Regions from separate parts of the Aeribacillus composti genome, predicted to be linked through region 2. Evidence: a T-box and tRNA genes for the amino acid it is inferred to sense, from the RefSeq annotation. Region 2 holds a T-box; the other holds one or more tRNA genes.
What was found. A T-box is a leader RNA that pairs with one kind of tRNA and senses whether it is charged. The one in region 2 lies ahead of thrS (threonine--tRNA ligase), so its partner is inferred to be a tRNA-Thr.
Positions count from the first base shown of each region.

Region 1: it encodes a tRNA-Thr, which carries the amino acid that the T-box ahead of thrS (threonine--tRNA ligase) is inferred to sense. The anticodon was not compared.

Region 1 covers NZ_CP134501.1:926,194-938,378, reverse strand. Annotated here, with positions in the region: gene menD (2-succinyl-5-enolpyruvyl-6-hydroxy-3-cyclohexene-1-carboxylic-acid synthase) at 1-885, opposite strand, end outside; gene RI196_RS04760 (isochorismate synthase) at 875-2,296, opposite strand; gene RI196_RS04755 (1,4-dihydroxy-2-naphthoate polyprenyltransferase) at 2,538-3,479, shown strand; gene RI196_RS04750 (TraR/DksA C4-type zinc finger protein) at 3,854-4,606, shown strand; tRNA gene RI196_RS04745 (tRNA-Asn) at 4,666-4,737, opposite strand; tRNA gene RI196_RS04740 (tRNA-Ile) at 4,837-4,910, opposite strand; tRNA gene RI196_RS04735 (tRNA-Gly) at 4,917-4,987, opposite strand; tRNA gene RI196_RS04730 (tRNA-His) at 5,216-5,291, opposite strand; tRNA gene RI196_RS04725 (tRNA-Phe) at 5,309-5,381, opposite strand; tRNA gene RI196_RS04720 (tRNA-Asp) at 5,492-5,567, opposite strand; tRNA gene RI196_RS04715 (tRNA-Met) at 5,570-5,646, opposite strand; tRNA gene RI196_RS04710 (tRNA-Ser) at 5,657-5,746, opposite strand; tRNA gene RI196_RS04705 (tRNA-Ile) at 5,759-5,835, opposite strand; tRNA gene RI196_RS04700 (tRNA-Met) at 5,842-5,915, opposite strand; tRNA gene RI196_RS04695 (tRNA-Ala) at 5,926-5,998, opposite strand; tRNA gene RI196_RS04690 (tRNA-Pro) at 6,010-6,086, opposite strand; tRNA gene RI196_RS04685 (tRNA-Arg) at 6,090-6,166, opposite strand; tRNA gene RI196_RS04680 (tRNA-Leu) at 6,172-6,260, opposite strand; tRNA gene RI196_RS04675 (tRNA-Gly) at 6,268-6,339, opposite strand; tRNA gene RI196_RS04670 (tRNA-Leu) at 6,346-6,427, opposite strand; tRNA gene RI196_RS04665 (tRNA-Lys) at 6,435-6,510, opposite strand; tRNA gene RI196_RS04660 (tRNA-Thr) at 6,687-6,759, opposite strand; tRNA gene RI196_RS04655 (tRNA-Val) at 6,919-6,994, opposite strand; rRNA gene RI196_RS04650 (23S ribosomal RNA) at 7,091-10,022, opposite strand; rRNA gene RI196_RS04645 (16S ribosomal RNA) at 10,161-11,714, opposite strand.
Region 2 covers NZ_CP134501.1:2,820,429-2,832,613, forward strand. Annotated here, with positions in the region: gene RI196_RS13735 (hypothetical protein) at 1-308, shown strand, start outside; gene RI196_RS13740 (hypothetical protein) at 586-777, opposite strand; gene rplT (50S ribosomal protein L20) at 926-1,285, opposite strand; gene rpmI (50S ribosomal protein L35) at 1,320-1,520, opposite strand; gene infC (translation initiation factor IF-3) at 1,536-2,057, opposite strand; ribosomal protein L20 leader region at 2,126-2,256, opposite strand; gene RI196_RS13760 (H-type small acid-soluble spore protein) at 2,436-2,615, shown strand; gene coaW (type II pantothenate kinase) at 2,636-3,439, opposite strand; gene thrS (threonine--tRNA ligase) at 3,495-5,426, opposite strand; T-box leader at 5,477-5,709, opposite strand; gene ytxC (putative sporulation protein YtxC) at 5,778-6,605, opposite strand; gene dnaI (primosomal protein DnaI) at 6,692-7,627, opposite strand; gene RI196_RS13785 (replication initiation and membrane attachment family protein) at 7,646-9,040, opposite strand; gene nrdR (transcriptional regulator NrdR) at 9,086-9,547, opposite strand; gene speD (adenosylmethionine decarboxylase) at 9,980-10,360, opposite strand; gene RI196_RS13800 (glyceraldehyde-3-phosphate dehydrogenase) at 10,622-11,647, opposite strand; gene coaE (dephospho-CoA kinase) at 11,799-12,185, opposite strand, start outside.

The DNA.
Region 1 (12,185 bases), 1.9 Mb from region 2:
GGGTATTGCACCAAAACGAAGGACGACATCAGGTTTCAGATACGCTTTCTTTTCCATCGTTTTTAAAATGGAATCATAACAATCAATAATATAATGTTTAGAATGTTCGCCAAAGCGTAAATTGGACAACGGATCCGCTAATATCGGGAATTTCAATTTCTCTGCTAGTGCCAAAACTTGTTCACGAAACTCTTTGTTATGTAATTCCCCGCATACAATAAGTCCTTTCTCGCTTGAATCGATTTCATCCACAATCCGTTCAATTTGCTCATGTTCGACCAGCTTTTTTGTTTCCACCACTGGCTCAATATGAAGAGACTTCTGCAATTGATGGATTTTCGATAGATCGGGCAAAAGCGGCTCTCGGAAAGGTAAGTTGATATGGACTGGTCCTTTCGGATTTTCATTTGCAGTTTGGACCGCCCGTTGAGCGATATTTTTTATATATAACAGCATCGTTTGACTGCTTTCAGGAAGAGCGCAATCAACAAACCATTTCACATAGTTCGAATACAGATGAATTTGATCAATTGCTTGTGGAGCTCCAATATCCCGCAGCTCATGAGGTCTGTCAGCCGTTAAAATCACAAGAGGGATGCGTGAATAATGGGCTTCTATGATAGCTGGATAATAGTTTGCTGCAGCTGTTCCTGATGTGCAAAGCAAAGCAATTGGTTTTCTTTGTTTTTTAGCCAATCCAAGAGCAAAAAAACCTGCAGATCGTTCATCAATATTAATATAAGCATGTATTTTCGGATGCTCTGCAAATGTGATCGCAAGCGGGGTAGATCGTGAACCTGGGCTAATCACAACTTCAGAAATACCTTTTGTAATTAATCCATTTACAAATGCAATGACATAGTCAGATAGATTTTTATTTTTCATTCAGTTTTCCCCCTAATGCATGCTGCATAGGTCCAAATTTGATTTCTGTCTCCCTGTATTCCTCTTCCGGCTTCGAATCTCCAACAATCCCGCATCCTGCGTACAAATAAGCTTTTTGCTCATCCAGCAGACCTGAACGGATCGCAACGACAAATTCTCCGTTGTCCTGATCATCCATCCATCCAACCGGAGCAGCATACCAGCCTCTCTCTAAAGGTTCTTCATTGCGAATAAATGCTAGAGCAGCATCTTTCGGATAGCCGCCAAGCGCAGGGGTCGGATGCAATTTTTCTACAAAATCAATCAACGTAAAACCTTTTTTTACGGTTCCTTCAACAGGTGTATACAAATGTTGAATATTCGGCGTTTTTAAAATCGTTGGATTGTTTTGTAGTTGCACTTCTTGGCAATATTCACGGAACACTTTTTCGATCGCTTTGACAACAATTTGATGTTCATGAATGTTTTTTGTATCTGAAAGCAGCATCTGAGCGTATTCTTCGTCTGCCTCCACTGTTTTTCCTCTTTTAATTGATCCTGCTACACATGCAGACTGGACCTTTTGGTCTCTCTTGCTTACAAGCCGCTCAGGAGTTGCACCAACGAACGTTTTTCCTTCATTTTCAACAACAAATAAATAACAATTAGGCTGATGTTCATTTAACATTGATAAAACATAATGTATATCAATCGATCCCTCAAACTCCAGCAGCATTTCCCTTGCCAATACGACTTTCTCAAAACGGTTTTGTTTTATTTGTTCTGTTGCTTTTTCAACAGCTGCCATCCACTCTTTTTTATAAAACAAACTTTCTTTTTTGATGGTAAAATTCAAAAAAGAATTTGTGTCTTCATTTTTTTTCTTTAAGGTGTATTCATATGTATTGAAATGATTTATAATTTCATTTATATCATCAGTTGATTGAATTACCCTGTTTATAGTAGCAAGTGTGTGACGGCCAATTTTTGTAATCATGAAAGAAGGTAAAGTGAATCGTGCTTCATGAAACGGTTTCCATTTTGAAGAATTCGCATTTTTTAAAGGGTCAAAAGAAAAACCCCCAAAAAGAAGCGGACCCGTTCCAATCGGATGGGCGCCTTCAATTTGTATATGCTCTTTCCAATCTTTCCACTTTGAATAAATGTCAAAAAAACGGTTGGAAAATTTTTTGTCTGTCGTCAATTCGAGCTCAACACCAATTCCACAAAGGATAAATGTACGATCAGGTGTCGCCCAATAAAATCTTTTCCCTGCATAAGCCGATTGAAAGCTTGAGAAAATCTGGAGCGGATCTTTCTCCTTGATTTCAAATACATAACTTAAAATGATTGGATGGGAATATTTTTTGACATGATTGACAGCATTCGCAACTTTATCCCTCAATGTATCTGAACATGGAATTGAAACCAAAGATGATCCCTCCATAACCGAAAAATAGCTTATATTAAGATACACCTGTTCAAAATTTATGTCAACTATATTATAGAATGACGCAATGCAAAACAACAAGCAAACAAACTGCCTCAGCTCTTTGATGGGGCTTGAGCATTTATTCCAATGAAAAACAATTGACACTCTTTCGACATTTTTCTAGACTAGGTTGTGGGGAATAGCTTTCGTTTTCAGAATGAAATAAAGGAGAGAACATATTATGCATCCTAAAACGGAGTCACATAATGTACCCATTATAAAAGCTGAACGAGGGTTTCGGGCTTGGTGGATGCTTTTAAGACCCCATACATTAACTGCAGCATTTGTCCCCGTGATTGTCGGAACTCTTTTGGCACTGCAAGTAGGACCCATTCATATTGGACTTTTTCTTACGATGCTTACTGCCTCGTTGTTAATTCAAACAGCCACAAACTTATTTAATGAATATTTCGATTATAAACGAGGTCTTGATACAGAAGAATCTGTCGGAATTGGAGGAGCAATTGTCCGAAATGGCTTCAAGCCCCAAACCGTTTTAAATTTAGCAATCACATGTATTGTTGTCTCTATCCTATTGGGAATTTACATCTGTCTCCAGTCAAGCTGGTGGTTGGCATTAGTCGGTTCAATTTGTATGGCAGTAGGATACTTATATACTGGAGGTCCATATCCAATCGCTTACACGCCGTTTGGCGAGCTAGCTTCAGGTTTATTTATGGGAGTCGTTATTATCCTTATTTCCTTTTTTATTCAGACAGGTTATCTAACTTCAACAGCTTTCATTCATTCGATCCCGATTGCGATCACGATCGGCGCCATCATGCTTGCGAATAACATAAGAGACTTAGACGGCGATAAGGAAAACGGAAGAAAAACATTAGCAATTTTGCTTGGCCGCCAGAATGCAATTCGATTTTTAGCAATTATGTTTATTGTTTCTTACTGTCTCATTTTTATTATGATCATTTTTGATTATTCCACATGGTGGTCTATTCTTGCTTTTCTTAGCATTCCAAAAGCTATTCAGGCGGTGAAGCGATTTGTCGGCAAAACAAAGCCTATTGAAATGATGCCGGCCATGAAAGCAACATCGCAAACAAACACTTTATTAGGCTTTTTGCTTGCTGCAGGTTTGCTCATAAGCACCATCATATCTCAGTAACACGATAGTATGTTTACTATCGTGTTTTTTTATTAAGCTTTACTGTGAAATTTGTTCTGTATCATCCACTCGCAATTTCAATATGCTGAGCAAATATTTTGTCCTGAAAAAACATCTCGATAGGTCACAGCCTCTTTATCGGATAGCCAGCCTGTTTCTCAGCCGAATGATGTTGTGGTAGCCTTTCAAGTGCCATCAGCTTCAAAGCATAGCGTTAAAAAAGGCGTGGAAGCAGCAATCCTTTCCTGACATGTTTTAAAATGATGATGAAATTTATGGCTGCAAAGGTGAATTTTTTTCATGATTTTAAAGTTATAATTTATTCCTTTTCGTCCAAAATAGCTTTAGATTCTAAAAAAGAAGGTGTCTTTCATATGGACATGGACGAAAAAAAATTAAAGGATTTTCAAAAGCAATTAATATTCATGAAAAATGAGATTGAAAAACGTTGGGATAATAACGATCATTTTCAATTGGAAAAAGGGCTGGACCATGAATCAACTGGAGAGCTTTCCAGCTACGACAATCACCCCGGAGACGATGCGACCGAACTGTATGAAAGAGAAAAAGATTTAGCATTAAATAAACATTTAGAAAAAGAATATGAAGAGATCGTTGAAGCATTAGAAAGAATTCATGAGGGTACTTACGGTACTTGTTCCGTCTGCGGAAAAAAAATTGATGAAGACCGTCTCAAAGCCATACCGACAGCCAAAACATGCAAAGAACATACTCTAGTTCAAACGATTTCTCATGAAAGACCTGTAGAGGAAGAAATACTTGATGCGACTTTTCACGGATCCTCTCAAATCGACCATGAAAATACCGCTGTTACTGAACCGTATGATTATTTTCAAGATGTTATCGAATACGGAACGTCAGAAACACCGCAAGATGTAAGAACTCCACCGTTATCGTACGGAGATATGTATAATTCCGATGATGAAATTGGATATATTGAAGATATTGAAAACTTCATTTATACAGATATTGAGGGAAAAAACGTAAACGTCTATCCGTCACATGAACATAAACGATATGAAAAAATGCTTGATGAAGAGGATTTAACAGTTTTATGGGGAGATCTTCCATTAACAGAAAAAGAACCATATACGAAAAATGATTAAAATTACAGAAGACAAAAAAAACGTTGCAAACTGCAACGCTTTTTTTGATTTCGAAATGACTCCGCAGGCAGGATTCGAACCTGCGACCGTTCGGTTAACAGCCGAATGCTCTACCACTGAGCTACTGCGGAATATAAAAAAAATTTAAGGCATTTTGCCAAATAGAACAGCTTTTGACTGACAATTGCAGCAATGTCAATTACCCAACTAAGCTGCTTAAAAAATAGCAATGGGCCTGAGTGGACTTGAACCACCGACCTCACGCTTATCAGGCGTGCGCTCTAACCAGCTGAGCTACAAGCCCATATTAAGCGGGTGATGGGAATCGAACCCACGACATCAGCTTGGAAGGCTGAGGTTTTACCACTAAACTACACCCGCACGAAAATATTTATTTTTCTATTTAAATGATAAACACGCATTTTCCATGCCTCTTCCTCTTCCAGCATTGTTCGAGGATGTAAATGCGTCGAGGCAACTCGCAGATTATTCATTGAAGTGTTGCTCGTGGCTGAGGTTTTACCACTAAACTACACCCGCATAATAAGCTGATAATAGAAATAAATACTTATTTTCAATGCCATATTATCTATCTCTACTATAGGCAAATGGGGCGACTGATGGGAATCGAACCCACGAATGCCAGAGCCACAATCTGGTGCGTTAACCACTTCGCCACAGTCGCCGCAATTAATAAAACAATGGCTCGGGACGGAATCGAACCGCCGACACAAGGATTTTCAGTCCTTTGCTCTACCGACTGAGCTACCGAGCCGTAAAACTCCGATAAAAAATTATGTACAATCCATCATTAAAGAAAGAATTCATTGACACAACCTGCTGTACTTGAAAAATTCCTCCTACAGCTGTTGAATCAATAATTAATGGCGGTCCCGACGGGAATCGAACCCGCGATCTCCTGCGTGACAGGCAGGCATGTTAACCGCTACACTACGGGACCATTGGTTGCGGGGGCAGGATTTGAACCTGCGACCTTCGGGTTATGAGCCCGACGAGCTACCGGACTGCTCCACCCCGCGATAATAATGACGGAGGAGGAGGGATTCGAACCCCCGCGCGGTTTGACCCGCCTCTCGGTTTTCAAGACCGACCCCTTCAGCCAGACTTGGGTACTCCTCCATATAATAAAGATGGTGGACCTTGCAGGATTCGAACCTGCGACCGGACGGTTATGAGCCGTCTGCTCTGACCAGCTGAGCTAAAGGTCCGAAAAATGGCGGTGGAGGGGATCGAACCCCCGACCTCACGGGTATGAACCGTACGCTCTAGCCAGCTGAGCTACACCGCCAAATTAAATATGGAGCCTAGCGGGATCGAACCGCTGACCTCCTGCGTGCAAAGCAGGCGCTCTCCCAGCTGAGCTAAGGCCCCTTTAAATTCCCTGGTCGGGAAGACAGGATTCGAACCTGCGACCCCATGGTCCCAAACCATGTGCTCTACCAAGCTGAGCTACTTCCCGATATGGCGCGCCCGAGAGGAGTCGAACCCCTAACCTTTTGATCCGTAGTCAAACGCTCTATCCAATTGAGCTACGGGCGCAAATATGGTGCCGAGGACCGGACTTGAACCGGTACGGTAGTCACCTACCGCAGGATTTTAAGTCCTGTGCGTCTGCCAATTCCGCCACCCCGGCAGAGAAAAGCGGAAGACGGGATTCGAACCCGCGACCCCCACCTTGGCAAGGTGGTGTTCTACCACTGAACTACTTCCGCGTATTATGCGGGTGGAGGGACTTGAACCCCCACGCCGTAAGGCGCTAGATCCTAAGTCTAGTGCGTCTGCCAATTCCGCCACACCCGCGTCAAAATGGTGAGCCATGGAGGATTCGAACCTCCGACCCTCTGATTAAAAGTCAGATGCTCTACCGACTGAGCTAATGGCTCATAAAAAATTTTTTTCTCCTAATCCATTTTTCATTTGTCAGATGTCCCTTCCTCTGCCAGTCTTTTCGAGGATGTTGGATGCGTCGGGACAACTCTCTGATTGTTCGTCGAAGCATTGCTCGTTTCTCTGACGACTAATCTAAAAGTTCCTGCTCAATATGCAACACCTTTAATGATGCCGGCGAGAGGAATCGAACCCCCAACCTACTGATTACGATTCAGTTGCTCTGCCAATTGAGCTACACCGGCATGATGAATACAACAATCAATAATCAGTCTTGCTTCATTTGATCGTCGTTCCAATCTTAGAAATCTTGTCCAAGGAAAAGTTCAATTGGTACGATGAAGCAGCATGAAAGACGATATCTCGACCGTGCTTTGCCAATTGAGCTGAATCGATATACTGTATGGTGGAGGATGACGGGATCGAACCGCCGACCCCTTGCTTGTAAGGCAAGTGCTCTCCCAGCTGAGCTAATCCTCCAATTCAAAAATCACCAGAGGACATATGCAAAGTAAATAAAAGTCCATAATTCTTTCAAAACTAGATAACGGTTCCTTCACGAATAGATGCTCTTTCTTGGTTAAGTCCTCGATCGATTAGTATCCGTCAGCTCCACGTGTCACCACGCTTCCACCTCGGACCTATCTACCTCGTCATCTTCAAGGGATCTTACTCGCTTCGAGCGATGGGAAATCTCATCTTGAGGGGGGCTTCACGCTTAGATGCTTTCAGCGCTTATCCCTTCCGCACATAGCTACCCAGCGATGCCCCTGGCGGGACAACTGGTACACCAGCGGTGCGTCCATCCCGGTCCTCTCGTACTAAGGACAGCTCCTCTCAAATTTCCTGCGCCCGCGACGGATAGGGACCGAACTGTCTCACGACGTTCTGAACCCAGCTCGCGTACCGCTTTAATGGGCGAACAGCCCAACCCTTGGGACCGACTACAGCCCCAGGATGCGATGAGCCGACATCGAGGTGCCAAACCTCCCCGTCGATGTGGACTCTTGGGGGAGATCAGCCTGTTATCCCCGGGGTAGCTTTTATCCGTTGAGCGATGGCCCTTCCATGCGGAACCACCGGATCACTAAGCCCGACTTTCGTCCCTGCTCGACTTGTAGGTCTCGCAGTCAAGCTCCCTTCTGCCTTTGCACTCTCCGAATGATTTCCAACCATTCTGAGGGAACCTTTGGGCGCCTCCGTTACCTTTTAGGAGGCGACCGCCCCAGTCAAACTGCCCACCTGACACTGTCTCCCGCCCCGATCAGGGGCGCGGGTTAGAATGTCAGTACAGCCAGGGTAGTATCCCACCGTCGCCTCAGCGCAAGCTGGCGCTCACGCGTCTCTGGCTCCTACCTATCCTGTACAAGCTGTACCCACATTCAATATCAGGCTGCAGTAAAGCTCCACGGGGTCTTTCCGTCCTGTCGCGGGTAACCTGCATCTTCACAGGTACTATAATTTCACCGAGTCTCTCGTTGAGACAGTGCCCAGATCGTTACGCCTTTCGTGCGGGTCGGAACTTACCCGACAAGGAATTTCGCTACCTTAGGACCGTTATAGTTACGGCCGCCGTTTACTGGGGCTTCGGTTCGCACCTTCGCTTTTCGCTAAGCGCTCCCCTTAACCTTCCAGCACCGGGCAGGCGTCAGCCCCTATACTTCACCTTACGGTTTCGCAGAGACCTGTGTTTTTGCTAAACAGTCGCCTGGGCCTTTTCACTGCGGCTCATCATGGCTTATCACCTTGATGAGCACCCCTTCTCCCGAAGTTACGGGGTCATTTTGCCGAGTTCCTTAACGAGAGTTCTCTCGCTCACCTTAGGATTCTCTCCTCGCCTACCTGTGTCGGTTTGCGGTACGGGCACCTCTCACCTCGCTAGAGGCTTTTCTTGGCAGTGTGGAATCGGGAACTTCGGTACTTCCTTTCCCTCGCCATCACAGCTCAGCCTTCCGGCAAGCGGATTTGCCTGCTTGCCAGCCTAACTGCTTGGACGCGCACATCCAGCCGCGCGCTTGCCCTATCCTCCTGCGTCCCCCCATTGCTCAAACGGTGAGGAGGTGGTACAGGAATATCAACCTGTTGTCCATCACCTACGCCTTTCGGCCTCGGCTTAGGTCCCGACTAACCCTGAGCGGACGAGCCTTCCTCAGGAAACCTTAGGCTTTCGGCGGAGGGGATTCTCACCCCTCTTTCGCTACTCATACCGGCATTCTCACTTCTAAGCGCTCCACCGGTCCTTCCGGTCCGGCTTCGATGCCCTTAGAACGCTCTCCTACCGCTGACACCAACGGTGTCAACCCGCAGCTTCGGTGATACGTTTAGCCCCGGTACATTTTCGGCGCAGAGCCACTCGACCAGTGAGCTATTACGCACTCTTTAAATGGTGGCTGCTTCTAAGCCAACATCCTGGTTGTCTAAGCAGCTCCACATCCTTTTCCACTTAACGTATACTTTGGGACCTTAGCTGGCGGTCTGGGCTGTTTCCCTTTTGACCACGGATCTTATCACTCGCAGTCTGACTCCCAAGGATAAGTCATTGGCATTCGGAGTTTGACTGAATTCGGTAACCCGATGGGGGCCCCTCGTCCAATCAGTGCTCTACCTCCAAGACTCTTCCCTTGAGGCTAGCCCTAAAGCTATTTCGGAGAGAACCAGCTATCTCCAAGTTCGATTGGCATTTCACCCCTACCCACACCTCATCCCCGCACTTTTCAACGTGCGTGGGTTCGGGCCTCCAGCAAGTGTTACCTTGCCTTCACCCTGGACATGGGTAGATCACCTGGTTTCGGGTCTGCGACCTCGTACTATTTCGCCCTCTTCAGACTCGCTTTCGCTGCGGCTCCGCCTTTCGGCTTAACCTTGCACGAAATCGCAACTCGCCGGTTCATTCTACAAAAGGCACGCCATCACCCGTTAACGGGCTCTGACTACTTGTAGGCACACGGTTTCAGGTTCTCTTTCACTCCCCTCCCGGGGTGCTTTTCACCTTTCCCTCACGGTACTGGTTCACTATCGGTCACTAGGGAGTATTTAGCCTTGGGAGATGGTCCTCCCTGCTTCCGACGGGATTTCACGTGTCCCGCCGTACTCAGGATCCACTCGGGAGGGAACGGAGTTTCGACTACAGGGTTGTTACCTTCTCTGACGGGCCTTTCCAGACCTCTTCGTCTACCCCGTTCCTTTGTCACTCCTTAATCGAGTGTCCTACAACCCCAAGAGGCACGCCTCTTGGTTTGGGCTGTTCCCGTTTCGCTCGCCGCTACTCAGGGAATCGCTGTTGCTTTCTCTTCCTCCGGGTACTTAGATGTTTCAGTTCCCCGGGTTGCCCTCCATACCCTATGGATTCAGGTATGGATACTGCCCCATTACGGGCAGTGGGTTCCCCCATTCGGACATCTCCGGATCGACGCTTACTTACAGCTCCCCGAAGCATTTCGGTGTTTGTCCCGTCCTTCATCGGCTCCTAGTGCCAAGGCATCCACCGTGCGCCCTTTCTAACTTAACCGTTTCTTCCTAACATGAGCGATCTATTCGTGAATGTCTTTCCGTTATCCAGTTTTCAAAGAACAATCAAGAAGGATATGATCCTTCAAAACTAAACAAAACGGAAAAGCGTACCCTATTTCAATGTATATATCCTTAGAAAGGAGGTGATCCAGCCGCACCTTCCGATACGGCTACCTTGTTACGACTTCACCCCAATCATTTGTCCCACCTTCGGCGGCTGGCTCCCGTAAGGGTTACCCCACCGACTTCGGGTGTTACAAACTCTCGTGGTGTGACGGGCGGTGTGTACAAGACCCGGGAACGTATTCACCGCGGCATGCTGATCCGCGATTACTAGCGATTCCGGCTTCATGCAGGCGAGTTGCAGCCTGCAATCCGAACTGAGAGTGGTTTTTTGGGATTCGCTCCACCTCGCGGTTTCGCTGCCCTTTGTACCACCCATTGTAGCACGTGTGTAGCCCAGGTCATAAGGGGCATGATGATTTGACGTCATCCCCACCTTCCTCCGACTTTTAGCCGGCAGTCACCTTAGAGTGCCCAACTGAATGCTGGCAACTAAGGTCAAGGGTTGCGCTCGTTGCGGGACTTAACCCAACATCTCACGACACGAGCTGACGACAACCATGCACCACCTGTCACCCTGTCCCCGAAAGGGGAACGCCCTATCTCTAGGGTTGTCAGGGGATGTCAAGACCTGGTAAGGTTCTTCGCGTTGCTTCGAATTAAACCACATGCTCCACCGCTTGTGCGGGTCCCCGTCAATTCCTTTGAGTTTCAGCCTTGCGGCCGTACTCCCCAGGCGGAGTGCTTAATGCGTTTGCTGCAGCACTAAAGGGTGGATACCCTCTAACACTTAGCACTCATCGTTTACGGCGTGGACTACCAGGGTATCTAATCCTGTTCGCTCCCCACGCTTTCGCGCCTCAGCGTCAGTTACAGGCCAGAGAGCCGCCTTCGCCACTGGTGTTCCTCCACATCTCTACGCATTTCACCGCTACACGTGGAATTCCGCTCCCCTCTCCTGCACTCAAGTTCCCCAGTTTCCAATGGCCGCTCGCGGTTGAGCCGCGAGATTTCACATCAGACTTAAGGAACCGCCTGCGCGCGCTTTACGCCCAATAATTCCGGACAACGCTTGCCACCTACGTATTACCGCGGCTGCTGGCACGTAGTTAGCCGTGGCTTCCTCGTCAGGTACCGTCAAGGTACCGCCCTGTTCGAACGGTACTTGTTCTTCCCTGACAACAGAGCTTTACGATCCGAAGACCTTCTTCGCTCACGCGGCGTTGCTCCGTCAGACTTTCGTCCATTGCGGAAGATTCCCTACTGCTGCCTCCCGTAGGAGTCTGGGCCGTGTCTCAGTCCCAGTGTGGCCGGTCACCCTCTCAGGTCGGCTACGCATCGTCGCCTTGGTGAGCCATTACCTCACCAACTAGCTAATGCGCCGCGGGCCCATCCTGCAGTGACAGCTAAAAGCCGCCTTTCAACCGAAAACCATGCGGTTTTCGGTGTTATCCGGTATTAGCTCCGGTTTCCCGAAGTTATCCCAGTCTGCAGGGCAGGTTGCCCACGTGTTACTCACCCGTCCGCCGCTAACCTAAAGGAGCAAGCTCCCTTCGGTCCGCTCGACTTGCATGTATTAGGCACGCCGCCAGCGTTCGTCCTGAGCCAGGATCAAACTCTCCAAAAAAAGTTTGTCACCAAATGCTCTTGTCAGAATCAACAGGCACGCTTTTCGTTTTGTTCAGTTTTCAAAGATCATTTTCCGCTGTATTTTTACAGCGACTTTTTCAATATACAACTATTCAGAGCAAAATGTCAAGAGTTTTTTTAAAAAGTAATTTTTTATTCATGACTAATGTCTCATTGATCTTAACGACATTTGATATTCTATCACCATTAACCACTAATTGCAATATAAATTTTTATAAAAAAAGATTTATTTTTGATAGTCGTTAGACAAAAATTGATTTAGTAGACGAAAGCATACTCATTCAAATAATTATCTGTTAGAACATATTTTACCACAAACAAACGCATTGTTAAGCACCTCTTACTGTTTGTGATCCGCTAAAATTTCTATCTAACGAGCCAAAGGAAAATCGATGTCAAGCATTTGTCAGCATCACCGTTTTCATAAACACGATTTCACCGGATTGAA
Region 2 (12,185 bases):
CTCATGAGCAAAAAAAATTTTTCTTTCTTGATGATAAAGAAAATGTCCACAAAAATTTTTTGTTAACGCATAAAGGAGTTTTATTTGAAGGGGAAAAATATTTAGGCACGACTGAAACTTCTTTTGAAGTTATCTCCGTTTTTATTTGGACATCTACTCCAAATAAGTTAAGGGGGTTTACAAAAGAAGATTTTCAATTTATAGAATCGAAAATAAAAGAAGCATATCCTTACGCCAAAATCGACTGGAAAAGTCCAATTAAAGAGTTTTTGAATCGGAACGAATCGGAATTCCCGACACTATCTTAAGACAGCAAAAAAGAAAGAGCAGCTTGACATTCCCGTTCAAAATTGACAGCGTTAAAAGACTATGCGGTTCATGACTGGACGATCATGGTGTCGCTTTTTTGATCAATCTATGCAACATTTCTGATTTAAAAAGAAAATAAGCATTCTGAAGGCAGTTCCCATTGCGGGAGCTGCTGTTAGCTTCCATTTCTATTTTTATCCCATTACCTTTTCTCTTCCTCTATGAAATTTTGTAAAACAGCTCGGTAATTGATTATAATTTTTCGAAGTCTCCTTTTTAATTGGGTTTGGTCACTTTCATTATAAAACAGAGTGCTTCGTAAATGCTTTTTTCATTTTGATGATATTCTTGATCCCAACATTTAGTATAGAACCTAAATTTTTTGCATCGGCCTAAAAAACCCTTGAACTTTTGACTTTTTTCACTGTTGAGAAACGTAAAGCCATAATCGTTTACCTTTTCAGCCATATAAAAATCCCCTCCAAATAGAAGTGCAGCATCCGCGAGTCATTGCGCAGATTTTTTACACGTCTACTTAAAGGGGATCAATTATGTGCTGTTCAATTATGTCCAGCCCAAAGGGCAATGTACGTTTATAGGTGGCTTGCTTTTTCGATTACTTATTTAATTCAGCTTTAGCTGTTTCGGCGAGTTGTGCAAATCCTTTTTCATCATTTACTGCTAAGTCAGCAAGCATTTTTCTGTTTACTTCAATGCCAGCAAGCTTTAAACCGTGCATGAACCGGTTGTAGGAAAGACCGTGAATGCGCGCAGCAGCATTGATTCTCGTAATCCAAAGCTTACGGAAATCGCGTTTTCTTTGGCGACGGTCACGGTATGCATACATTAAAGATTTCATTACTTGCTGGTTAGCAACTTTATATAAACGATGCTTCGAACCGTAATAACCTTTTGCAAGCTTAATAATTTTTTTGCGGCGTCTGCGTGTCACTGTACCGCCTTTAACACGTGCCATAATGCATTCCCTCCTAAAAAATCGAAGTTAAAAATTATTTTATATTGTCAAGCATTTGATGAATACGTTTAAAGTCACCTTTGCTTACTAATGCTGGTTTGCGAAGTTTGCGTTTTTGCTTTTGAGTTTTGTTAGCGAATAAATGACTAGTAAATGCATGAGACCGTTTCAAATTTCCGTTCCCAGTTTTTTTAAATCTTTTCGCAGAGCCGCGATGAGTTTTCATTTTAGGCATAAAAGGATCCTCCTTCTATTTCTTTTCGTTTTTCGGTGCTAGCACTAGAAACATGCTGCGCCCATCCATTTTCGGCTTCGTTTCAACAGAACTGATGTCAGCGCATGCTTCAGAAAATCTTTCTAGAACTCGTTGGCCGATTTCTTTATGGGTAATCGCTCTTCCTTTAAAGCGGATCGATGCTTTCACCTTGTCACCCTTCTCCAAAAATTTCCGAGCATTGCGAAGCTTTGTATTAAAGTCATGCTCTTCAATTGTTGGGCTTAGGCGGACTTCCTTCACATTAATAACTTTCTGCTTTTTACGCGCCTCTTTTTCTTTCTTTTGCTGCTCGAAGCGGTATTTTCCGTAATCCATGATGCGAGCAACCGGCGGTTTTGCATTCGGAGCAACAAGAACGAGATCCAAATTGGCATTTGCGGCAATATCAAGCGCTTCTTGCCGTGATTTAATGCCTAATTGATTACCGTTTTGATCGACCAGTCGAACTTCACGAGCGCGGATGCCCTCGTTTACTAACATGTCTTTGCTAATAATGAGCCACCTCCAAGATTTTATAAACAAAGTGCACGTTCGCCTTGACAGAGCTTATACATTCGTTTATGCAAATAAAAAACGCGTAGACGCACACTGCACCCACACGTTGAATACACGAACTTTTTGTCCAATGTATAAACCTGTCAACAGCAACGATGTGCGTCAATCAGGTGAGAAGCGGGTGCTTCTGCTTGTTCTCCTTGACTATAATATTCTATCATGGCAAAGCAGCTTTGTCAAAACAACATTTCTTCAAAAACGATACCATTTTAAACTATTCAAACAGAAAATGCAAGAGACTATTTGAATGAACATACATAAATCGGAATGGAGTGGACATGATAATCAATATATCATATAACTATTGGAGTGATCGAAATGGATGCAAACCGCGTAAAACAAATTTTATCCTCGCCGGCTGATATTGAAGTTCTCTATAACGGAGCTTCCGTTTGGATTGATCAGCTAAATGAAGATGGAAAAACAGCAACCGTTCATGTAAGAGGTCCGTTTAAAGAACGTACGGTTGTAAATATTTCTGAGCTTGAAGAAAAATAATTCCTCCATTGTTTTAAACTTTATTGATATAAAATAGCTCCCAATGCTCCGGTAAAAGAACCGTTTGATAAAAATATGCTTTGCAGACCTGTCATGGAATCAAAGCTTTGGATGATTTGTTGTAATGGAGGGTTTTGCGAAATTGCAGCTCCAACATAGACACACGTGTCCACTTGATGAAGCTCGGCACATTGCTTTGCCAAAAGAACGATCGTTTCACCAATCAATTGAAATAACGCTGCAGCAGCATCTTTTTTCCGTGCTCTCGATAAATCCGGATTGCCAAAATTAGCAGCGGTTAAATCTCCTAAAATTGGAGGAGCCTCTTCTCCATACAAATCTTTTACCAACAAATCAACATGGCTTCGATCACCTTTTTTCGCCAAATCAACGATTTGATAAAAATTGCTCTCCTGCAAAATGAGCCGGCTTAAACCGGAAATAACACCGCCGCCGATACCGCTACCAAGCAGACGCTCATAACGCTCGCCCTTCATAAGGAAAAAAGATGTTCCCGTTCCGATGCTGACGATTAAAAAATCGCTCTTTGGCTCCTTTCCTTCTTTTACTAAAAGCTCTCTTGTTCCTATACAAACTGAATCAAATTCTGGAATAAAGGTCACATCAGCTCCGGTCAATTTTTCTTTTACTTTTGCAGCTCTGCCTCCTGTTATTCTATAGCGGGCAGCCGGCTTCAATCTCTTCATCCAAGAAAGAGCTTGATCCATTTCATCAATTGGAAACCATTTATACCGATATCGCCCATGTTCAACATAAGCAATTTTTAATAAACTTCCCCCTGCATCAATTCCTACTATTTCCATCCGTACACCCCTCGCTTATGTTTCAAAAAAAGGAAATCAGCAAACGCCGATTTCCTTATTTTCTCCCTTCTTTTCCAACAGATACAGCAAATGTCTCCAGCGGCATGGATTCTGATTTTTGTTCTCCATACTTTCTGACATTGACCGTCTCATTTTCTGCTTCTTGATCACCGACAACGACCATGTACGGGATTTTTTGCATTTGTGCCTCACGAATTTTATAGCCGATTTTTTCATCCCGAATATCGACTTCAACACGCAAGCCTTCTTGCTGAAGACGCTGTTCTACTGTTTTGGCATAATCAAGATGCACTTCCGGCGAAACAGGGATGACTTTCACTTGCACAGGTGCAAGCCAAGTTGGGAAGGCGCCTTTATATTCCTCAATTAAGAAGGCAACAAACCGTTCCATCGTTGAAACAACTCCGCGGTGAATAACAACTGGCCGATGATGTTTGCCGTCTTCGCCAACATATGTTAAATCAAGCCGTTCCGGAAGGAGAAAATCTAGCTGAACAGTCGATAATGTTTCATCTTTTCCTAAAGCCGTCCGCACTTGTACATCCAATTTCGGTCCGTAAAATGCCGCTTCACCTTCCGCTTCATAATAATCCAGCCCGAGTTCGTCCATTGCGGCTTTCAGCATCGACTGGGCCTTTTCCCACATTTCATCATCATCATAATATTTTTCTTTATCCTCAGGATCGCGGTAAGATAATCGGAACGAATAATCTTTTATACCAAAATCCTCGTATACCTCTTCAATAAGGCGGACAACTCGGATGAATTCGTCTTTAATTTGATCCGGCCGCACGAAAATATGCGCATCGTTCAACGTCATCCCGCGAACACGCTGCAGCCCTGTCAATGCCCCTGACATTTCGTATCTGTGCATTGTTCCAAGTTCTGCAATGCGGATCGGCAATTCCCGATAGCTGTGAATTTCATTTTTGTAAATCATCATATGATGCGGGCAGTTCATCGGACGCAATACAAGCTCTTCGTTATCCATCTTCATTGGCGGAAACATATCATCTTGATAATGGTCCCAATGGCCGGAAGCTTTATAAAGATCGACGCTGCCGAGAACAGGTGTGTATACATGCTGGTATCCGAGTTTAATTTCTTTATCAACAATATAGCGTTCGATAATCCGGCGGATAGTTGCACCTTTTGGCAGCCAAAGCGGCAAGCCTTGTCCAACCTTTTGAGAAGTGGTAAACAGGTTTAATTCTTTTCCAAGCTTGCGATGATCCCGCTCTTTCGCTTCTTCAAGCATGCGGAGATGTTCTTTAAGCTCTTCTTTTGTAAAAAATGCTGTACCGTATATGCGTTGAAGCATTTTGTTTTTGCTGTCTCCACGCCAGTAGGCGCCGGCTACGCTGAGCAATTTAAATTCCTTTATTTTTCCGGTAGAAGGAACGTGGACTCCTCGGCATAGATCGAAAAATTCTCCTTGCTCATATATGGAAATGATTTCGCCTTCCGGAATATCATCGATAAGCTCAAGCTTTAAATGGTCGCCGATTTCCTCATACATTTTTTTTGCTTCATCGCGGCTTACTTCTTTACGAATAACCGGCAAATTTTCGCCGACAATTTTTTTCATTTCTTTTTCGATTTTAGGCAAATCTTCGTGAGAGATCGCTTCATCCATATCGATATCATAATAAAAACCGTTTTCAATGACGGGCCCAACTCCCAATTTTACATTTGGGTAAAGCCGTTTAATCGCTTGCGCCATTAAATGTGCTGTACTATGTCGTAAAATTTCTAACGCTTCTTTTGTATCAGGCGTCAAAATTTCAATATGGCCGTCTTGTTCAATCGGGGTTTTTAAGTCAATAAGCTTTCCATTTATTTTACCTGCAATGGCTTTTTTCTTTAATCCAGGGCTGATGGATGCAGCGATTTCTTCCGTTGTTGTTCCGTACGGAAATTCTTTTACAGAACCGTCTGGAAAAGTAATTTTAATGGCTTCTTTCATCTTCTTTCCTCCTTTGTTTTTTCTTGCAAAAATAAACACCCGTCCCTAAAAGAAGGGACGAGTGTTGTATGTAAAACCCGTGGTTCCACCCTAGTTCCCGCTCAAAACTTTGAGCGGCTCATTTTGATAACGGAGCAATCCGCCAGCTATTACTTGGCAAAAGCCGTTCACAGCTGAAGTTTAGAGGTGGTAAGAGCATTACACGAGTTAGGAAGGTTTCAGCCTGTGCCTTCCCTCTCTTTGAACTGTGATAATACTCCCGTGTCCTCATCATAACCTTTTCGTGATGAATGATTTCAACCGTATTATAGACTGATTCGCCACCAAAAATCAAGGAGTACTGAAAGAAACTTATCGTTTTTGAAAGCTAGCCCTTGAAAAAAATCGAACCCGTTCCTGAAAGATGTTTTGGATCGTTTGAATCATTGCTTCCTCCTGTTGATCGGAGTATATATAAATTTCTAAAGGAGCAATGGATACAAGCGGGGCCAGCAAATGGGAATCAATATACATCGGGTGGCGATAAATAAATTCCCGATCAATCCACTTTTTCAATTCCAGCTCTTTTATTTCGATGAACTTTTCATTAAACACTTGAAAGGAAGTATCATGCAAAATATGAATCGTTGATAATTTCGGTTTTTTATTGAGAACATATTCCCGCAAGCTTTGAATAAAATTTTGGTATTCCTGCTCCATTTTATACTCTTCAATGGAGAGACCGACATATTCCGAAAGTCTTGATAAATAATCAGACAAGCGGAATTGAATAAATGATTCTATAGAAAAAGATTGGTTTGGCCGAAGGAAATTCGTTAAAGCAGAAATAATTAAGTTTTCTCTCGGCTCAAAATGTTTGATCATTGGAATTTCCGCCCGCTCTCCTTCCAAGATCGATTGAGCAATATGTAAAATTTGCTGTTTTTCATCTTCATCCTCAAAATAAAATTGTTTTTCAATTATAAAAAGAAGGAGACGGGGCTCTTTCACATTTAGAAAAAAGTCAACAAATGATGGTACGAGCACATCAGATATAAATGTTTCCCAATCATCTGTTTCACATGTTAATACTGTGCCGTTCAGCAAGGCTGCTTGGAAATCAAAGTTTTCCTTCTCTGTATTAAGCAATTGATGCAGATAAGAAGCTTCTTTTTCCGTTTGAAAAGTTATTTCCAGCAAAAAAAGATCCCCCCCTTTATATAGCAAGTCCTGTTTCTATATATATGGGGGGATGGCATTATTTAGAAGTGTTTGCTGTCCAGCGGTTATTCTTGTCTGCGATTTTTTCCTTTCAATTCCACGGGAATGGCCAAAAAACGAATCCTTTCCATAATTCTTTTTGCCTTTAGCTGTTCTATTTCGCCTTTTTGTGAATAAGTCAGGTGGTGTTCCAATTCGCTAAAATTAAAGTTGGATGTAAAAAAGGTCGGTAAATTTTCAAGCATGCGGAATTGGAGAATCGAGCCTAAAATGTCGTCTCTCATCCAGCTCGACATCGATTCAGCACCAATATCATCAAGCATTAATACCGGAATTTTTTTTACCGCATCAATCTTTTCATTCAGTGAATGATCTTGAAGAGCGCTTTTTAACTCCCTGACAAACTCCGGAACATATACAAGCATGGAAGGAACGCCTTTTTCCGCCAGCTCATTCGCGATCGCTCCAAGAATAAATGTCTTTCCCACGCCGAAGGAACCGTATAAATACAATCCTTTTAACCGATCATTCTGACCGTATTGCTCAACAAAATCTTGCACGAGAGACACTGCCTTCAGACGGTTCGGTTCGTTTAAATCAATATCCTCAAGGTGTGCATTGAGGATTTCCTTTGGTACATACATGCATTTAATGAGCGATTCTTGTTTTTTTCGAGCATCATATGCTTCTTTTCTCGGGCATTTATCATATTTCAGGTCGATTGTTTTTCTTTCAATAATTAATGTAGGGTGATATCCTTTTAAAATATTTTTGCACTCATCTAAATTTCGGCATTCACGGCAAAACTTGCTCTGCGTTACAAATTCATACAGTTTGCCTAAGCTGCGGTCAATCATATGTTCATCGATTTGATTTTTATGCTTTTCTAAAAATAACCTGACATCTTTGTCCGATTTTATTTGCTGTTTCAAGTTCAAATACGTTTCCCGAAACCCTTTGCTGTTCATGAATTGTTTTAAATGATTTTGCAGGGATTCCATCTTCCTCCCTCCTTTCACCTAGTCCTTCTGTTTATTTTTATATTTTTTAATCCGCTCCTGCAGCTTTTGTTTTTCTTTTTCAAACGCTTCCGGATCGATGTTTTCTACCTGTTGATTTTCGTTTTCCAAAAGCCATGAAGGGAGTTTTTCTTTTCGAACGATTTTTTTGCTGTCAGTCTTCTTATCCTTTGTTTCCGCCCAGGTTAAATATTTCTTATGTTCTTTTTTCGCCACATCCACTGCATCCTTCACAGTTTTAATTCCTAATCGAGCCCAGTGGCTGGCAATTTTCTCAACATACGCTCTTGACAATCTCATATTTGTTTTTAGCAGGACATAATAAATTAAAACATTGACAACTCCGGGAAGCAGCTTTTGCTGAAACATGACATCTTCAATAATTTTCAAATCCGCTGCGGACGGTTCAATCCCGCCTGAAATATCTTTTAGAAACTGTCTTGGAGAGATGGATTCAAGCTGTCGAATTAATTCCTTATCTTTTGACTGTTCAATTTCTTCGTCTTTCACCCGCTGATTCAAAGGCTGAAGCCTATCAACAAGCTCTGGAAGACGGTTACCGTGATTCAGCTTATACCAATCCCTCGCCCATTTTCGCAGCTCGTCTAAATTAATTTGCTCATCATGATCCAAAGAACGGATGACCAGATTTTTCATTTCAATTGGATCAATTCCATAAACATATGCTAATTTCTCAACAGCTTCCTTAACCGCAGGCGTGATCGCTTTTTTGGGCACAATATGCTCTGATAAACCGGCATAAAACAATTGAAAATCAAAGGACTGGTTTTGAATCGAAATCGGTTTCCCAGGCGCATGATCAAAAAGCTCCTGATCGTTTTCCTCAGGTTCCATTGCAATATTGGCTGAAAGCTCAGATGGGTGGATCGATTGGTATACTTCATGAAATGATCTTGTCACATCTTTGGCGTTGCTATCAACCGATTTATCGGAAAAATAGCTTTTCAATCTTTGGTACACCGTTTTTCCAACTCTGTTATATAAATATATGTTCAACATTCCATCATAAAAAAATTGTTTGGGGGAAAGAGGTCGTTGAAGTTCATAAATATATTTTTTCGGTTCGCTTTCATCGACAAGGTATGTTTTTAAAAGACCTATTCCTTCTAATTTCAAACGGTCATGATAAATTTCATTTAATGGGGATTGAGTAACAGCCATTAAAAAATGGTGGGTCGATTCCGTCCCCCAAAGACGGTTTTGTTCAAGCTCGCTCCAAAGCGTCATGTATAAGTTTAACGTTCTTGGCCCGATTAAGGGCTGGTACAGTAATGTAAGAACTTTTCGGTCAAATTCATGAATCAAACTGCTCGTACATTTCACAACGTAGCGATCAACAGGCAGCAGCTCTTTCCAGTGATGATGTCCAATCATTTTTTCAAAACCTTCCCAAATAGCATGTCATAATCTCGCAGCTCTTTATGAACGTTCTTTTTTGATCAGTTCTTTCAATTCCTCAATAAAGACATTTATATCTTTAAATTGCCTGTAAACAGAAGCAAATCGAACGTATGCGACTTCATCAATTTCGGCTAGTCTGTCCATCACCATTTCGCCGATCGTTTCGCTTGATATTTCCGATGTACCTAGATTTCTTAGTTCTTTTTCAATATCATGCGCAGCATCTTCCAATTTTTTTAAAGAAACCGGTCTTTTCTCACAAGCTTTAATCATCCCGCGCAAAACTTTTTCCCTGCTGAACTCTTCTCGTGTTCCTTCCTTTTTCACAACGATGAGCGGAATTTCTTCCACTTTTTCAAACGTTGTGAACCGATATTGACATTCCTCACATTCCCTTCGCCTCCGAATTGATCTCCCTTCATCGACTGGACGCGAATCTAAAACACGTGTTCCAAAATGGTGGCAGGAAGGGCATTTCATATCACCAGCTCCAATCTTTTTAACTAAATCAAAAAAGCTCTACCTACATCTTATTAAATAGCATTGGATCAGACAAGAAACTTTCAAGTTCTTGTATTTTTGTTATAGATAATTCGACTGAATGAAATGGATTTCTGTCAGTCCGGTCCAATCAAATGATGTTCGAACCGCCAAACAGTGATGGCAGCCATGCCAATAAAAGCTTTTTTATTTTTGCATCACTACAATGAATGATTTTAAAAACATCAAAGCCTCTTTTTCATAACGGCTTTGCAGGGGGGGGAGAATAACTCGGTACTTTGAGGCCGCAAATAAGATGCCTCTAAATACCATTCAATATGAAATATTATTCTTAATTATAATATAAAAAGAGGTGCAGTAAAAAGCTGACACCTCTTTGCATTTCCATTCAAATTTTATTCTGTTTTCACTTTAAAGTGCTTTTGCTTGACCCTGTTTAATTTGAACAGGACCCATACCGCGAGGAATTTCAATATTTTCGCGCGTTTGAGCACCTAAAGCTTCAGAAATGTAATCCGCTGCAATATTTGGATTTAAATCACCGCAAGTGTACACATCAATGCTAGCATATCCATGCTCTGGAAAACTATGAATTGTTAGGTGTGACTCTGAAATGATCACAACTCCGCTTACACCTTGAGGCGCAAACTTATGAAACGCAACCTCCCGGATTTCAGCACCTGATTTTAATGCTGCATTTACAAACGTTTTTTCAATAAATTCCAAGTCATTCAACTTATCAAAGTCGCATCCCCACAGCTCAGAGATAACGTGACGTCCCATTGTTTCCATAGCCATGGATCCCCCTTTATAAATTTTTATGAATTCTTCGCACTCTGGTATGTTTAACTACCACGGGGGAAAGTTAGTCCAAAGAGGTCCTAACCCTTTAAGTAGCCACATTACCTTGCGTTTAAGAAGTTCACGAAAAATAGTATATATGGTTTGATTTGTTTTTGCAACATACTTTGTCAAAAATTTTGCGCTGAAAAAAGTATCCAAACAAAAAGAAGAAGAGGGTCAATCTTTGTAAAGATCAACCCTCCCATCATTTTATACAGCTGCGGCCAATTTATTCAATTTGCTTGCTACAAGTTTTGCTAAATCCACAACGCGGCAAGAGTAGCCCCATTCATTATCATACCATGCAAGCACTTTTACCTTTCTTGTTCCCATAACCATTGTCGTTAAACCGTCGACAATAGCAGAGTGCGGGTTTGTGTTGTAGTCAACTGATACGAGCGGTTCTGAAGAAAAATCTAATATCCCCTTCAGCTTTCCTTGAGAAGCTTGGATAAACGCTTCATTTACCTCTTCAACGGTCACATCGCGTTTTAGATCTACAACAAAGTCTACGAGGGAGACGTTTGGTGTAGGCACTCTTAATGCAAGACCGTGCAATTTTCCTTTTAATTGCGGTAAAACTAAACCGATCGCTTTTGCTGCACCGGTAGTTGTCGGAATGATTGATTGGGCGCACGCTCGCGCTCTTCTTAAATCTTTATGCGGATTATCAATATTTCTTTGATCGTTCGTATATGCGTGGACAGTAGTCATTAAACCATATTCAATGCCAAACTGTTCATCAAGAACTTTTGCAACAGGCGCTAGACAGTTTGTTGTGCAAGAAGCATTCGAAATAATGACATGGTTGTCAGGATCATATTGTTCTTCGTTTACACCGATAACAATCGTTACATCTTCATTTTTTCCAGGTGCTGTTAAAATAACTTTCTTCGCCCCTGCCTCAACATGCATCATCGCTTTTTCACGGGAGTTGAATTTTCCTGTCGCTTCAATCACTATGTCCACATCTAGATCTTTCCAGGGAAGTTCAATAGGATTTCGATTGTTCAAAAGAAGCACTTTATGGCCATTTACAATTAAATGATCTTCTTTTGGAATGACTTCTCCTTCAAATTTCCCATGGTTTGTATCGTATTTAATTAAATGAGCCAATGTTTCTGCTGGATAGCTTGCATTGATTGCTACGATATTCAAATCTCCTTCTAAAATTGCTTTTCTGAATACCATTCGGCCAATTCGGCCGAAACCGTTAATGGCAACCTTAGCACTCATGTGAATATCCCCTTCCGGCATTATGTTACACTTTTTATCTCCTATTCTGTTAATTAGTATATCATATTTATAAAATAACGAAACAATTATTTTAATCGTTTCTTAAAAAATATATACTAAAAATAAAAAAACCGCTCTATTCACGAGCGGATTAACCAATTCCCCAATTCATGAGAATGTTTTCCAATTGCTGTTCCGTTTCTTCTAATGTTCCATCATTATTGATCACTGCATCGGCAAATTTTACTTTTTCTTTCAAAGGCATTTGTGCATTGATGCGTGATAAAGCTTCTTCCTTCGAAAAATTATTCCTTTTCATTAATCGTTCCAGTTGATTTTTTTCTTCCGTATAAACAACAATCACTTTATCCACTAAATGCTTCAAATTGCTTTCAAATAGAAGGGGAATATCGAGAACTACTGCTTTCGCACCTTCTGAGATCAATTGTTCCTGTCGCCTTTTCATTTCCAGCCTGACCTCAGGATGTACAATACTGTTTAGCTTCTCCCGCTTATCTTCGTTTTGAAATACAATGGA